DNA from 2 places in the Streptomyces sp. NPDC043685 genome. Region 1 is predicted to be linked to the other one. Evidence: riboswitches for the same ligand, from Rfam matches in the RefSeq annotation. Region 1 holds a riboswitch; the other holds the start of a gene.
What was found. Region 1 has a riboswitch for cyclic di-AMP ahead of AC0665_RS00850 (transglycosylase SLT domain-containing protein). Riboswitches for the same ligand answer to the same signal wherever they lie in the genome.
Positions count from the first base shown of each region.

Region 2: linked by a shared signal. The riboswitch ahead of AC0665_RS11190 (M23 family metallopeptidase) and the one ahead of AC0665_RS00850 (transglycosylase SLT domain-containing protein) in region 1 are both predicted to bind cyclic di-AMP.

Region 1 covers NZ_JBWKCH010000001.1:172,240-180,024, forward strand. Annotated here, with positions in the region: gene AC0665_RS00825 (glycoside hydrolase family 26 protein) at 1-283, shown strand, start outside; gene AC0665_RS00830 (polysaccharide deacetylase family protein) at 303-1,058, opposite strand; gene AC0665_RS00835 (glycosyltransferase family 2 protein) at 1,163-2,464, opposite strand; gene AC0665_RS00840 (GNAT family N-acetyltransferase) at 2,485-3,570, opposite strand; gene AC0665_RS00845 (HAD family hydrolase) at 3,742-4,590, shown strand; gene AC0665_RS00850 (transglycosylase SLT domain-containing protein) at 4,554-5,333, opposite strand; cyclic di-AMP (ydaO/yuaA leader) riboswitch at 5,337-5,514, opposite strand; gene AC0665_RS00855 (polyprenyl synthetase family protein) at 6,018-7,028, shown strand; gene AC0665_RS00860 (LolA family protein) at 7,260-7,785, shown strand, end outside.
Region 2 covers NZ_JBWKCH010000003.1:437,489-445,273, reverse strand. Annotated here, with positions in the region: gene AC0665_RS11215 (MBL fold metallo-hydrolase) at 1-1,009, opposite strand, end outside; gene AC0665_RS11210 (glutamate dehydrogenase) at 1,138-2,316, shown strand; gene AC0665_RS11205 (TetR/AcrR family transcriptional regulator) at 2,414-3,028, shown strand; gene AC0665_RS11200 (SGNH/GDSL hydrolase family protein) at 3,161-3,946, opposite strand; gene AC0665_RS11195 (DUF6250 domain-containing protein) at 4,092-4,805, opposite strand; gene AC0665_RS11190 (M23 family metallopeptidase) at 5,000-5,914, opposite strand; cyclic di-AMP (ydaO/yuaA leader) riboswitch at 5,919-6,073, opposite strand; gene AC0665_RS11185 (alpha-galactosidase) at 6,391-7,785, opposite strand, start outside.

The sequences.
Region 1 (7,785 bases):
GCACGCCACGCACGACTGGATCCGCGCGCACCTCTCCGACGACAAGCCGCTGATGCTCTCCGAGTTCGGCACCGCCGCGGATGGCGACCGCCCCCGGCGGCAGGCCGAGTGGTACGCGCAGGTGCCCGGGGTGCTCAAGGACCTGGACGGCGTCAAGGCCGCCCTCCAGTGGAACTACCGCGACCCCGGACCGCACTGCAACCTGGCGCTGGCGAACGACGCGGCCTGGGACAGCCTGCGCGAGGCGGTCGCCGACCCGTACCTCAACCAGCCGCTGAAGTAGCCGCCCTCACCTGGCGGGGTCAGCCCGCGAACTCGGGCCCGCGCACCACCGCACGGGCCCGCCGGTACCAGCGCCACCCGATCGTCCTCGGCCCGTCGCGGTACGGCGCGACCCGCGCGCCCGACCCCGCCAGCCAGCCCTCGACGTCGGCGACGGTGTGGGTGCGCCGGACGATGAGCCGGGCGATGCGGTACCGCTCGTCGCGCTTGGAGCTGAGCGCGTGCCGCACGGCGGTGGCCGTCTCGTAGCCGGCCCGGGCCGACATGGCCCGTACGCGGGGGCTGTTGTAGCCGTGCGGGTAGGCGAGGTGCCGAATCTCGTGCCCGAGGGCGTCCTCCAGCACGGCCTTGGAGGTGCGCAGTTCGTACGCGAGGGCCTTGGCCGGCAGGGTGTCGAGCTGCGCGTGGGTGACGGTGTGGCTGCCTATCTCCATGCCGGAACGTTCCAGCTCCGCCGCCCGGGCCAGGGTCATCATCGGGGCGGGCGGCAGCAGACAGCGGCCGCCCGGGGCGAGGGCTCCGGTGGTGAGATAGGCGGTGGCGGGCAGCGCGCGCTCGGCCAGCGCCTCGGCGGTCGGGCCGGGCAGATCGGCGAACCCGTCGTCGAAGGTGAGCAGCACGGGCCGGGGTGGCAGCGGCGCCCGGCCGGCCAGGTGGTCGGCGATCGCGCTGATGGTGACGGGTGTGCGGCCGCTGCGGACCACGGCGTCGAGATGCGCGGCGAACTGCTTCGGCGTGACCGTGAACTCGGCGATCCAGTCCGGCGGATCGTCCATCACGCAGTGATACAGGAAGACGGGGACGGCTGGGGTGGCCGACGGCCGTATCGGCCCCTCGCCGTCCTGCCCGCCCCGCCCGTCCCGGCCTCTGCCGTCCGTCCTCATCCCGCCCCCCGAGCCGTCTTCTCACGCGCCGCCGCGCGCAGCGCCCGCCGCGCCTTCAGATAGCCCACCGGCCCGTACGCCATCCCCCGGCGCTGCAACCGCGACAGCCGCCCGGGCCAGGGGTGGGTCCGCACGTCGTGATCACCCGGTGTGCCCGCGCCGTCCGCCGCCCCGGCCCCGCGCGCGGCCGTCAGCGCGCGCGCGTGGGCGAGGCCGCGGGGCAGCCTCGCCAGGAAGGCCGGCAGCAGCGCGGGCCGGTTCACCAGCACCGCGGTGAGGTACGCCGTGAGTCCGGCGCCGTAGCCGTACGCCTGGGTCTCCAGGTCCCGCCAGGTCTCCCGGTGGTGGTGCCACACCAGGGCGTACGGCGTGTAGCGCAGCCGGTGGCCCTGCGCCAGGACGCGGACGAAGCCGTAGAGGTCGTCCCCGCCCCGGGCGGCCGTCCCGGCACCGGTGGCCGGGTCGAAACCGCCCACGGAACGCAGGACCGCCGTGCGGAACGCCATGTTCGCGCCCGAGCCGAACCGTCCCGCCGTGAACGGGAACAGCGGCTCGTCGCCCGGCGGGTGCGCCGGGTCGTACGTCCTTGGAGTGAAGCCTTTGGCGAAGCCGCCGTGGCTCTCCAGCAGCACCTGGGCCGGAGTGGTCAGCCGCGCGGGCAGGATCAGGCCGGTGCTGCACCCGAGCCCGGGGTCGGCGGTGAAGGGCGCGGTCAGCTCGGTCAGCCAGCGCGGGTCGGCGACCACGTCGTCGTCCGTGAAGGCGACCACCTCGCCGCGCACGGCCTCCAGCCCGGCGTTGTGGGCGGCCGCGAGCCCCGGAACGGACTCACGGACGTAGCGCACGCGCTCGGCGTACTTCGTCTCGATCAGCCGGCGCGTCTCGTCCGTGACGGGCGCGTTGTCGACGACGACGATCTCGAACCGCGGATGGTCCTGCGCCAGCAGCGAGTCCAGCGCCCGGGCCAGCTGCCCGGCCCGCTCCCGGGTCGCGACGACGACCGTGGTGAACGGTGGCTCGCCGGGTTCGCCGAAGACGGCGGGCCCGCACTCCGCTCGCGCCCGCCCCGCCAGCACGGCCTTCGGATCCGCCCCCTGCGGCACCCGCCCGAGCAGGGTGCCCACCGGCCGACCGGACCTCCTGACCAGCACGAACACCTCCCCGTGTGTCACGGGCGGACTGCCCGGGCCGGGTCTGAGCACCGCCTCGTCGCCGTCGAGGTCCAGCTCGGCGACCTGGACCGCCCCGATGTCGAGGAACCGCCGTATCTCCTCCTGCGCACGCGCCGAACGGGCCATGCGCCCACCCCCCTTGTGTGTCAGGTACGGCGCAGCCGAGCCACGCCCTTCAGCGTCCGCGCGGCCAGCGCCGCGAGCCGCGGCCTGCCGCGGACGAAGCTGTGCGCGCGGCGCGCCGGCTCGCGGCCCAGCCAGTACAGCGCCGCGCCCGCCCCCGGCCGCGTCACCGCACCCTCGTAAACGGGCAGTTCGCCCGTCTTGAGCGCGTCCTTGTACTCGGCCGCGCCCCGCCCCAGGTCGAGCATGCCCACCCCCTCGGCAGCCGCCGCCTCGGCCATGCGCAGATGCAGCACCAGCCCCGGCGAGAACTTCGCGAACTCCGGGTCGTAGGCCGGGAACCAGCAGGCCAGCACCGAGGCCGAACGCAGCCCGAAGTGCGCGGCGACCGGCCGCTCACCCGCGTACAGCACGGACAGCGTGCCGCTGCACTCCGGCGCCCGGGTCCGGGCCAGCTGCCCGACGAGCCGGGTGATCCACTCCTGGGCGAACCGGTCGCGGCGGCCGGTCCTGCGGTACTGCGCCGACTTCCACTCCATCAGCGTGCGCAGGGCGGCCGGGTCGCGTTCGTCGAAGACGAACCGCAGCTCACCGGCCTGCCGGCCCAGCCTGCGCTCCTTGGCCAGGGTGGTCTTCAGGAACTTCGGCGACTGCGCGCGCAGCACCGACTCGTAGGCCTCGTAGCCCTTCTCCACGTCGATGACGTAGGTGGCGTACTCCTCGGCCGCGTACCGGACGAACAGCCGCTGCTCGGCCTCCAGATTGTCGAAGGCGAAGCTCGACACCGAGCAGGCCCTCAGCAGTTCACCCGTCTCCAGGTCCAGGCCCGGCCGCAGGATCGCGCCCTGGGCGTCCGAGACGCCGAACCCGATCGCCCGGCCCTGCCCCAACGGGCCCCGCTCATGGGGCAGGAAGCCGGCCGGCTCCAGCCCCTCGTACACCACGGCGACCCGGGCCCCCGGCCTGACCCGGCCGACGGCTTCGGTGAACTCCGGTTCCATGAAGGGGTTGCGCGGTGCCCCGGAGGCCGCGCGCAGCGCACGCCAGCGCTCCTTCTCCCCTTCACCGAGCTCCCCGGCCCCCGCCACGCGAATGCGCCCACTGCTCAACCTGACCCCCCGATCAAGTCCCCCCTGGACACATGGAAGGTACCGCTCTATGCGGCCTCTCGGGTAGGTAGCGGAGCATGTTGTTGCCAACCGGTGCAGAGGCCTTCAACCGGGCAATCGGCGTCCCCTGTGCGATGAAACGAAGGGCCGCGTTGTCCGTATTCTCTGATCATGGCCGCACCCCTCGCATATTCACTCATCGCCACCGATCTGGACGGGACGTTGCTGCGCGGCGACGACACCCTCTCCGAACGGTCCCTCGCCGTGCTCGCGCGGGTGGCGGACGCCGGTGCCCAGCACCTCGTGGTGACGGGCCGGCCGGCGCCGAGAGTGCGGCCGCTGCTGGACGACCTCGGCTGCACGGGGCTCGCGGTCTGCGGGCAGGGCGCGCAGGTGTACGACGCCGGCGCGGACCGGCTGCTGTGGTCCATCACGCTGGACCGGGAGCTGGCCGAGACCGCCCTCGGCAAGATCGAGGCCGAGGTGGGGCAGGTGTACGCGGCGGTCGACCAGGACGGGGTCGACGGGCTCACGCTGATCGAGCCGGGCTATCTCATGCCGCACCCGACCCTGCCCGCGGTGCGGGTCGAACGGCGTGACGACCTGTGGGGCGAGCCCATCAGCAAGGTGCTGCTGCGCCATCCGCACCTGTCGGACGACGCGTTGGCGGCGACGGCCCGCTCGGTGGTGGGTTCGCTGGCGACGGTGACGATGTCGGGGCCCGGCACGGTGGAGCTCCAGCCGTGCGGGATCACCAAGGCGACGGGCCTGGCGCTGGCGGCCGAGCATCTGGGGCTGCGTCCGGCGGACACCATCGCCTTCGGCGACATGCCCAACGACATCCCGATGTTCGACTGGGCCGGCCACGGCGTCGCGATGGCGAACGCCCATCCCGAACTCAAGGCCGTGGCCGACGAGGTCACCCTGTCGAACGAGGACGACGGCATCGCCGTCGTCCTCGAGCGACTGCTGGGCGGGGCGGCTCAGTACGGTCCGTTGACGTTGTCGATCGAGCCGTAGCGGTCGGCCGCGTAGTTGCAGGCCGCGGTGATGTTGGCGACCGGGTCGAACGGGTCGAAGGAGGTGCCGTCCACGTGGTAGGCGGCGAACGTCGGGTCGATGACCTGGAGCAGGCCCTTGGACGGGGTGCCCGCCGCGGCGTTCGAGTCCCAGTTGTTGATCGCCAGCGGGTTGCCGGACGACTCGCGCATGATGTTGCGGTAGATGCCGTCGTAGGACCCGGGGATGCCCTTCTGCGCCATGATGTCCAGCGCCTCGCGGATCCAGCCGTCCAGGTTGTTCGCGTAGGTCTTGGCCGACGCCTGGGTGGCCTGGGCGACGCCCGTGGCGGGCTTCGCGGCCGGCTTGGCGGGGGCGGACGACGGGGTGGCCGTCTTCTTCGCGGCCTTCGCCTTGGTGGTCTTCACCGTCAGCTTCAGACCCGGGTGGATCAGCTTCGGGTTGTCGCCGACGGCGGCGCGGTTGTCCTTGTAGAGCCGCTTCCAGCCGCCCCGGACGTCGTACTTGTCCGCGATGCGGGCCAGCGAGTCGCCCTTGACCACGGTGTACGTGAGCGACGTGGCGGGCTGGGCCGCGCGGGGCGCGGACTGTGCGGCGACGGGGGCGCTCTGGGGCTCGGCGGCGCTCGCCTGGGCGGCGCCGAGGAGCGGGAGGGTGAGTGCGGCTCCTCCGGTGCCGACGGCGATGAAGCCGCGGGTCAGCGGGTTGGTTCTGGGGCGACGGTGCTTGCCTCGTCCGGCCATGACGATGTTCCTCTCCGGCGCCTGCGAGGTGAGCTGTCGGGTTCGGGCCGGGAGGTGCCCGGCCGCGTACGGCGCTGTGTGCCGTACGCGGCTTCACCCCGAGCCGTGCCGCTGTGCGGTCCGGCGACTTACCTGGGTCCCCCGCTCCTGCCCTGCGTGAGTGAGTCGGTTCCAGTGGGGAGTCCGGGCGGCGGCAGGATGAGGCGTCCGCCGGACAGGGCGGGAACGTATGCGAGAGCACATGTCCGGAACAAGCGCCTCAGTCACATATCACGTAGTTGACCTTGGTCGGAGGCATTTGGGCCGCTTGATCCTTTGCGGCAGCCAAGGGCTCAACTTGCTTTCCGGAAAAGGGGGTACGGGGCGAGGTGGGAGGAGGGCGGAAAAGCGGAGGCAGTGATTCAACTCACTGATCACGAGTCCGTGGGGCATTTTCCACCAACGGGAATTTGCTTACCCAAAGCGGCAAATGGTGCATAGTTCACCACCCTTGGGTAAGTCGATAAATATCTGTTCTTATAGGTTGATCGAAAACATTGCGGTCGTGATCGGATACCGCCCGGCCTGTAACCCTGGGCGCTGGCGGTGATCGAAACGTGACCGGATACGCTGACTCGAGTGAGGGCAGCGACCTATCGACAAACCGCGTAATCACCGGCAGACACAGCAGACAGGAGACCCCTCGTGACCGACGTCGGGCCGTTCGGGCTGAGCGTGCGGGACCAGGCTCTGGAAGCCGATGTCCAGGCCGGACTGACGGCTGTCGAGGAAGGCTTGCTCGAGGCCACCAAGAGTGAGGTGCCCTTCATCACGGAGGCCGCCCAGCATCTGGTGCGCGCCGGCGGCAAGCGGTTCCGTCCGCTGCTCGTGATGCTGTCCGCCCAGTTCGGCGACCGGCACGCCCCCGGGATCGTGCCCTCGGCCGTCGTCGTGGAGCTGACCCACCTCGCCACGCTGTACCACGACGACGTCATGGACGAGGCCGCCGTGCGCCGCGGCGTCGCGAGCGCGAACACCCGCTGGGGCAACTCCGTCGCCGTCCTCACCGGCGACTTCCTCTTCGCCCGCGCCTCGCACATCCTGGCCGACCTCGGCCCGGAGGCCGTGCGGGTGCAGGCCGAGGCGTTCGAGCGCCTGGTGACCGGCCAGATCCTGGAGACCGCCGGACCGCAGGACGGCCGCGACCCCGTCGAGCACTACCTGGACGTGCTGGGCGGCAAGACCGGCTCGCTGGTCGCCGTCTCGTGCCGGTTCGGCGCGATGATGTCCGGCGCCGACGAGACGGTCGTGCACGTGCTGACCCAGTACGGCGAGCGCCTCGGCGTCGCCTTCCAGCTCGCGGACGACGTCCTGGACATCGCCTCCGACTCCCACGAGTCCGGCAAGACCCCCGGCACCGACCTGCGCGAGGGCATCCCCACCCTGCCGGTGCTGCGGCTGCGCGAGCGGGCCGCCCGGCTCGGGCTCGCCGAGGACGTCGCCCTGTGCGAGCTGCTGGACTCCGACCTCACCGACGACGCGCGGCACGCGGAGGCCCTGCGCCTGCTGCGCGCCCACCCGGCGCTGGAGCAGGCCCGGCGGGACACCGTCCGCTACGCCCAGGACGCCCGCGCGGCGCTGGCCCCCCTGCGGGACTGCGCCGCGAAGACGGCGCTCCTGGAGCTGTGCGACGCCGTGGTGCACCGGGCCGGCTGACACCTCCTCCCCGTACGACCCCTACGGGTCGGGGGAGAAGCCCGGCCTCCGTGTCATACCCCAGCAGTACACGGAGTTGAGCCCGGGGTCTGACGTATCTCCCTGGCCGATTTGGTCAGATGGTGACCACGGAAAGCACCACTCCTCACCTGTTCGGGTGAGAATGGCGGCTCAGGGACGAGTGCGTGCACGACACGGACAGCCGCCGCCGACCACGGAGGTAGGGCACACATGGCACCGTACGCATCCGACGACAGCACGACCGCCGGGGAGGCCGACGAGCAGCGCTCCGGGCGGCGCACCGCCGCGCGGTACATCGTCCCGGTCACGGTGATCGGGGTGGCCGCCGCGACGATCGGCCTGGTCCCCGCGCTCGCCGACTCCGGTGACCCCGACCTTCCGAAGATCACCGCCCAGCAGCTCATAGAGAAGATCGCCGCGTCCGACGTCGAGCAGCTGTCCGGCACCGTCAAGATCAGCACCGACCTCGGTCTGCCGAACCTCGGCGGCCTGGAGTCCGGTCTGCTGTCCGGTGCCGCGGGCGGTGGTGACGGCTCCTCGGCCGACCCGACGGCCAAGCTCACCGAACTGGCCTCCGGCACGCACACCCTGCGCGTCGCCGCCGACGGCCCGGACCGGCAGAAGCTGTCGCTGCTGGAGAACGCCGCCGAGTACAGCCTCATCCACAACGGCAAGGACGTCTGGGGCTACGACAGCAAGTCCAACGAGGTCTACCACGGCACCTCCTCCGAGAGCC
Region 2 (7,785 bases), on a different contig from region 1:
CGCGGGCGGCCGCGAGTGTCCCCTCGCCGGGGTCCTCCCACGGGTGGGTCGCCAGATTGAAGGTCGCCCAGTGGATCGGCAGCATCGGGCCGTGCTCCGGGCCGCCCTGAAGATCGAGGTGGGCTCGCACGCCTTCCTCGGGGGTCATGTGGATGTCGGGCCAGAAGTCGGAGTACGCCCCGATCTGGATCATCGTGGCGTCGAACGGCCCGTGCCCGGCGCCGATCTCCTTGAAGCCGTCGAAGTAACCGGTGTCACCGCTGTGGTAGATCCGGTGCTCCTCGCCGGCGACGACCCAGGAGGCCCACAGCGTGTGCTGGGTGTTGCGCAGACCGCGGCCGCAGAAGTGCCGGGCGGGGGTGGCGGTCAGGGTCAGGCCGCCGACCTCGGTGGACTCGTGCCAGTCCAGCTCGCGCAGGCGGCCGGGGGACACACCCCAGTGCTCCAGGTGCGCGCCGACACCGAGGGGCACCGCGAACAGCGTGTCCGTACCGGCGAGCGCCTTGATGGTGGGCATGTCGAGATGGTCGTAGTGGTCGTGCGAGATGACCACGACGTCGACCGGGCCGAGCGCGGCCAGCGGCACGGGCACGGGGTGCAGCCGCTTGGGGCCGGCGAAGGGAAAGGGGGAGCAGCGCTCGCCCCACACCGGGTCGAACAGGACACGCCGGCCGCCGATCTCGGCGAGCACACTGGAGTGCCCCATCCAGGTCAGCCGCAGCCCGGTGGCCGGGGGCCGGGCGATGTCGGCCAGGGTCGTGGCGTGCACCGGGACGGTGCCCCCCGGGGCGCGGCGGGGCCGGGTGTCCTTGTCGAAGAAGACCTTCGCGAAATCCAGGGCCGAACCCGAGGGCCGGGTCCGCGCGGGGCCACCGGGATTCCGGAACACCCCGTCCTCGAAGTGCGGGGATCTGCGGATGCGCGCCATGCGCTCACCGCTCGGGTCCGCGCCGAACGCCCCGGGCCGCAGCGCGCGGAGCCCGGAGCTGAGGGTACGGAAACCGGCCACGGTACCTCCAGGTGGAGTCGGTCAGGCTTTCCATTATGGTCGGCCCCTCCGGCATCACCGGGCCACAGGGGCCCCATCGAAGGGGATACTGACCGATGATTCAGTAACCCTCCGGTGAAGGAGCCCGTATGGCCACCCCCCTGCTGTCCCTGACCTGGACCGATCACCTCACGGGTCGGCAGGGCTTCCTGGTCGTCGACCGGCTGGTGCGCGGGGTCGCCAGCGGCGGACTGCGGATGCGCGCGGGCTGCACCCTGGAGGAGGTCGAGGGCCTCGCCCGCGGCATGACCATGAAGGAGGCCCTGCACTACGACCCCGAGAGCCGCTACGTCCCGCTCGGCGGCGCCAAGGGCGGCATCGACTGCGACCCGCGGGACCCGGAGGCGTACCCGCTGCTGGTGCGGTACCTGCGCGCCATGCGGCCGTACATAGAGAGCTGCTGGACGACGGGCGAGGATCTGGGGCTCACCCAGGACCTGGTGGACCGGGCCGTCGTCGAGGCGGGGCTGGTCTCCTCGATCCAGGCCGTGTATCCGCTGCTGGACGACGAGGCCGGGGCACGCCGGCGGCTGCGGGACGCGTTCGCGGTCGAGGTCGACGGCATCGGGCTGGACGAGCTGACCGGCGGCTGCGGCGTGGCGGAGGCGACCCTGACCGCCCTGGACCGGGCCGGTGTGCCGTACGCGGGAACGCGGGTCGCGCTCCAGGGACTGGGCACCATGGGCGGGGCCACCGCGCGGTTCCTGGCGCGCGCGGGGTGCACGGTCGTGGCCGTCGCCGACCTCAAGGGCACGATCGTCAACCCGTCGGGCCTCGACGTCGAAGCACTGCTCGTCGCGCGGGACACCCACGGCACGGTGGACCGCACGGCGCTGCGGCCCGGCGACCGCGAACTGCCGGGCGACGCCTGGCTGTCGGCCGACGCGGACGTCCTGGTGCCGGCGGCGGTGTCGTACGCGATCGACACCGGCAACCAGGAGCGGATCACCGCCCGCTGGGTCGTCGAGGCGGCCAACATGCCCGTACGGCCCGAGGCGGAGCTGCTGCTGGCCGAGCGCGGGGTGAGCGTGCTGCCGGACGTCGTGGTCAACTCGGGCACGAACGCCTGGTGGTGGTGGACGCTGTTCGGGGACATCGGCGCCGACGCCGAGGAGGCGTTCGCGTACACACGCCGCTCGATGCGGGCACTGGTCGAGCGGATGCTGTCCCGCGCGCAGGCGGACGGGACGACTCCGCGGGCCGCCGCCCACGCGATCGCGGCCGACCGGCTGCCGCTGATCGCCGAGCGATTCGGCTGGTACCGGTGAGGCGGCCACCGGCCCCTCGGCGGCCGTCTCCCGGCCCGGACCGGACAGGCCGAAAGGCGACGTCGAGGGGGCACGGGCGCCTGGGTAGGGTGACGGCGTGACGAGAGTCCGGTTGAGCGTGGCGGAGCGGCGCGGGGATCTGCTGCGGGCGGCCATCGAGCAGATCGAGGCACGGGGCGTGGCGGCGGTCAGGATCGCCGACGTCGCCTCGGCGCTCGGCGTGAGCAACGCCCTGGTCCTCTACCACTTCTCCTCGAAGGAACAGTTGGTCGCCGCCGCGTTCCGGCACGCGGCGGAGGGCGACCTCGCGCATCTGCGCAAACTGACCGGCCGCCGCTCCCCCGCGCTGCGCCGGCTGCGGTCGGCCGTACGGTGGTACGCCCCGACCGGGCAGGCCAAGGGCTGGCGGCTGTGGATCGAGGGCTGGGCGGCGGCGCTGCGCGACCCGGTGCTGCGGGAGGTCGCCCAGGATCTCGACCGGCAGTGGAAGGCGGCCCTCGTCGAGGTCATCGCCGAGGGCGTGGCGGCCGGTGAGTTCCGCTGCCCGGACCCGCAGGGCACGGCCCTGCGCCTCACCGCCCTCCTCGACGGCCTGGCCGTCCAGCTGACGTCGTACGCCGGCGCGGTGCCGCGGGTCCGGGCCCAGGAGTGGGTGGAGGAGGCGCTGGCCCGCGAGTTGGGCTTGGCGGAGGTGGAGCGGACGGCGCCCTGACGCCTGCCCCCGACACCCCCCGACGACGGCCCACCGCACCTACGCCCGCTCAACCGCCCGATCGCTCCCACGAACGCGTGCGGGCCGCGCCGGTGTTCCACCCGGCACGGCCCGCACGCGCAGGAGCCGCTCTCACGCCACCGGGGCGATCCGCATCCTGATGTCGTCCGGCGACAGCGCCCCCTTGGCCGTCACATGGTCGCCCGAGGACTCCCCGCGCAACCGGCGCCCGATCCACGGCACCAGGAACTCGCGCGCCCAGGCGACGTTGTCCCGCCGCACATCGAGCACGCCGCGCGGGGGCAGCGGAGGCCACGGCTGCTCGGGGTCGGCCGGCACGTCGAGGCCGAGCACCTGGCCGGCGCGCAGCGCCACGCGCGTGTGGCCCTCCGGAGACAGGTGCAGCCGGTCGGCGTCCCAGGCCCTGCGGTCCTGCACACTGCGCAGGGACCACAGGTCGAGCACCGGGCAGCCGTACCGGTCGGCGATGGCCCGGACATGGCCGTTGTAGGTGGCGATCTTGCCGCGCAGGTGCTTGAGCACCGGCACGCCACGGGTGTCGAACCCGGTCGTCACCATCACCGTGCCGGACACGGCGATGAGCTGGACCAGGGCACGCTCGAAACGCTCGGCCACCTCGTCGGGATCGGTGCCGGGCCGGATGATGTCATTTCCCCCGGCACAGAACGAGACGAGGTCCGGGGCCATGTCGACGGCCCGCGGAACCTGGTCCGCCACGATCTGGTCGAGGAGCTTCCCGCGTACGGCGAGATTGGTGTACCGGAAGTCGCCCTCGGGCCTGCGGTCGGCGAGCAGGACGGCGAACCGGTCGGCCCAGCCGACGAATGCCCCGTCGGGGCCGGGATCGCCGACGCCCTCGGTGAAGCTGTCCCCCAGCGCCACGTACGACCCGATCACTGCTCTGCTGTCACTCTTCGAATCGTCTGCCACAACGGTCCATGATTCACCCTTGAATGTGACTTACGCGACCGTAGGAAGGGGTTGACTGGCGGTGAGATAAGCCACTCCCAAAGTGTTCGCCAACTCCGGAATACACCGCTTGTCAGGGATGTTTCGGGGTGAACCGCCAGACCCGGAATCCGCTGATCCGGAAATGGCTCCAGACGGTCCGGAAGGCGAAGTGCCCGCCCGTGTAGGGCTGCGGGTCGGTGTGGTCGAAGACGAGCCGCCCGTTGTTCCACCATTGGACCGTGGAGCCGTCGGAGACGATCCGGACCCGGTTCGGCTCGTTCGCGGCCAGCAGCGGCTCGGTGTAGTCGAGGACCAGGGGCCGCACGCCGGGCTCGCCGACGTAACGGCGCAGCCGGGTCGTGGTGTTGTAGTTGGCGCCGTAGCCCGCGTAGTAGGTCGTGAGGTGGTCGTACTCGTCGAGGGCGCCGCCGCGCCGGGTCGCGAAGAGGTCGTGCGGGGAGCGGACGTCGGTCGCGTTCCAGAAGTTGTTGAGGTCCGAGACCCGGTCGTTGGCCCCGCCCTCGGAGACCGGGGTCGCGGTGTACTCGAGCAGGTACGGCCCTTCGAGCCGCCGCCTGAACCACACGGTGGCACCGCTCGGCACGTCGATCTCCAGGACGCCGCGGGAGGCGGTGACCGTGCCGCCGTCCTGGAGTTCGGTCACCCACTGCCCGAGGCCGTGGCAGAAGTCGTCGCGGGCGACGAGGCGGCGGCGGGGCGCGGCCTGCGCGGGCGCCGTCGGCGAGAGGGCCGCGTATGCGGCTCCGGCCGCCAGGGCCGCGAACGCTCTGCGGGTGGTCGGCACGGGACACAGCTCCTCGGGATCCGCCGGGAAGGCTCTGGAAAGCGCTTGCACTCCGGATGGGATCACTCTGTCCCAACTGCCGCCGTCTGTCGATCCCTTGATGCGACGTCGGCCCGCGCACACCGAAGGCCGGACCCGGGATCGATCGGGGTCCGGCCTTCGGAGGCGTGTCAGGCAGGTGGTCGTGCGGTCGGTCAGCCGACGGAGACGCCGTGCGAGCGCAGGTAGGCGACCGGGTCCACGTCCGAGCCGTAGTCCGGCGTGGTGCGGATCTCGAAGTGCAGGTGCGGTCCGGTGACGTTGCCGGTCGCGCCCGACAGGCCGACCTGCTGCCCGGCGGTCACGGTCTGGCCGGCCGAGACGGACAGCTGGGACAGGTGGGCGTACTGGGCGTAGAAGCCGTCGGCGAGCTTGATGACGACCTGGTTGCCGTAGGCGCCGCCCCAGCCGGCGGAGACGACCGTGCCCGCGCCGACGGCCTTCAGGGAGGTGCCGGTCGGGACGACGAAGTCGACACCGGTGTGGTAGCCGCTGGACCACATGCTGCCGGACATGTGGTACGGGGTGCCGATGGTGGCGCCGTCCACCGGGAGGGTGTAGCCGCTGGAGTTGCTCTGCGCGGCGGGCTGGGCGGCGGCCGGCTTGGCGGCGGTCTCCGCCTTCGGCGCCGGGTCGGCGGCGGACTGCTCGGGGGCCGAGGCCTTGGGCGTCGCGGGGGCGGACGGCTTCGGCGCGCTCGCCGCCTTCTTGCCGATCGACAGCTTCAGGCCCGGGTGGATCAGCGACGGGTCGGAACCGACGGCGTCACGGTTGTCGGCGTAGAGCTTCTTCCAGCCGCCGCTGACGTGCTGGTCGGCCGCGATCTTCGCGAGGTAGTCGCCGGCCTTCACGGTGTAGACGCGGGAGCCGGTGGCGTTTTCGGCGGCCTTCTTCTGAGCGGCCGGGGCCGACTGGACGGCCTTTTCCGGAGCCGACTGCGGGGTGGCGGCGTGGGCGCCGGCGGCCCCCATGAGCGGGAGGGCGAGGGCGGCCCCGCCGGTTCCGGCGACGGCGATGGAGCGGGTGAAACGCTGAGTCTTGGGGCGGCGGTGCTTACCCTTCGCGGGCATGACGAATTCCTCTCCGTCGCCTGCGAGGTGAGCTGTCGGGTGCGAGCTGGAGATGCCCGGCCGCGCCGAGGCGTGGCTTAACCCCAAGCCGTTCCGGGAACCGGAACAGGCGTCTTACCTGTGGGTCCCCCGCTCCTGCCGTACGTCGGGTCAGTGTGTGGGGCTCCGGGCGGCGGCAGGATTAGGCGTCCGTCCGGATTGGTGTGGAACGTAAGCGACCAAGACGCAATAGGACAAGCTTGCGGTTGCCCGCGACGGTGTTTCCCTCACCGCGTCGACACATTCCGCCGTCACCGAGCGTGGATTACCGATCTCCCGCTTTGCTCAATAACCCTGCGCATTGCCGGAATTACGTGAACATGGCAACAACACATCGTCACGAATATGACGATGGTCACGCGCCCCGACCTCATCTCCTTTACGATCGGGGCACGTTATCCCCTTAACTATCTAAGCGCCCTATTCGGACAGAAGGGCTACTTCCGCTTAAGACGGACGACGGTGGCGTCGAGATCCCCGCCCAGGCCGACCCGCAGTCCGTGATGGAGCAGCAGGGCACCTCGGTGAACTTCGCCCGTTTCGAGGCATTCGTACTCCGCCGCCGGGTCGAGGCCGCGCAGCCGGAGTGCCGGGACGGGCTCGCCGTAGCGCTGCGCCTGGAGCCAGGCGAGTACGACGGTCTCCTCGCCGAGGACGTACTGCACGGCGCTCAGCCCGCCCTCCGGGGGGCGCAGCCGGTACAGGTCGCCGCGCTGCACCACGGGCCGGATCTCCTTGTAGAGCCCGACCCACTCCGCCGCCTCGGCCAGCTCCTCGGCCGTCCACTTCGTGAGGTCGCCGCCGACCCCGAGCACCCCGGCCATGGCACTGACGAACCGGAACCGCAGCGAGCTGGCCCGGTGGTTGAGCATGGCGTTCGGACTGTCGGTGACCCAGGCGGCCATGACCCGGGCCGGATGGATCTGGCTGAAGCCGTGCTGGATGGCGAGCCGGTCCAGGGGGTCGGTGTTGTCGGAGGTCCACACCTGGTCCGTGCGGCTCAGTACGCCGAGGTCGATCCGGCCGCCGCCGCCCGAGCAGGACTCGAAGGCCACGCCCGGGTGGGCGGCCCGCAGCCGGTCCAGCAGGGCGTACAGGCCGCGCACGTGGTCGACCCACAGCCGCTGCGGATAGGGGTCGTCGGGCCAGCCGGCATCGGTGAAGCAGCGGTTGAAGTCCCACTTCACGTAGTCGATCGGCGCGCTGGACAGGAGCCCGTCGAGCTGCTCCCACAGATACTCCCGGACATCCTCACGCGCGAGGTTGAGGACGAGCTGATTGCGGAACTCCGTCCGCTTTCGTCCTGTTTGGTACTGCACCCAGTCGGGGTGCGCGCGGTACAGATCGCTGTCCGGGTTGACCATCTCGGGCTCGACCCAGATGCCGAACCGCATGCCGAGTCCGCGCACATGATCGGCGAGCGGCTTCAGCCCGCCCGGGAAGCGGTCGGGGTTGGGAGTCCAGTCGCCGAGCCCGGCCCGGTCGCTGGTGCGCGCCCCGAACCAGCCGTCGTCGACCACGAACAGCTCGACGCCCATGGCGGCGGCCCGCTCGGCGAGCGCCCGCTGCTGCTCCTCGGAGATGTCGAACTCGGTGGCCTCCCAGGAGTTGAACAGCACCGGCCGGTCCTGCCCGGCGTCCGGGATCACGTACGCGCGCTGGTAGGCGTGCCAGGCCCGGCTCGCCCCGCCGAAGCCGCCGTCGCTCCAGAGCCCGGCGAAGACGGGGGTGGTGTACGACTCACCCGCGTCCAGCGTCAGCAGGCCCGAGTCGTCGTAGCCGGCGCCGCCGGTGATCTGCACGCGCGCGTCGGGGAGCTGGGCGACGGCGAT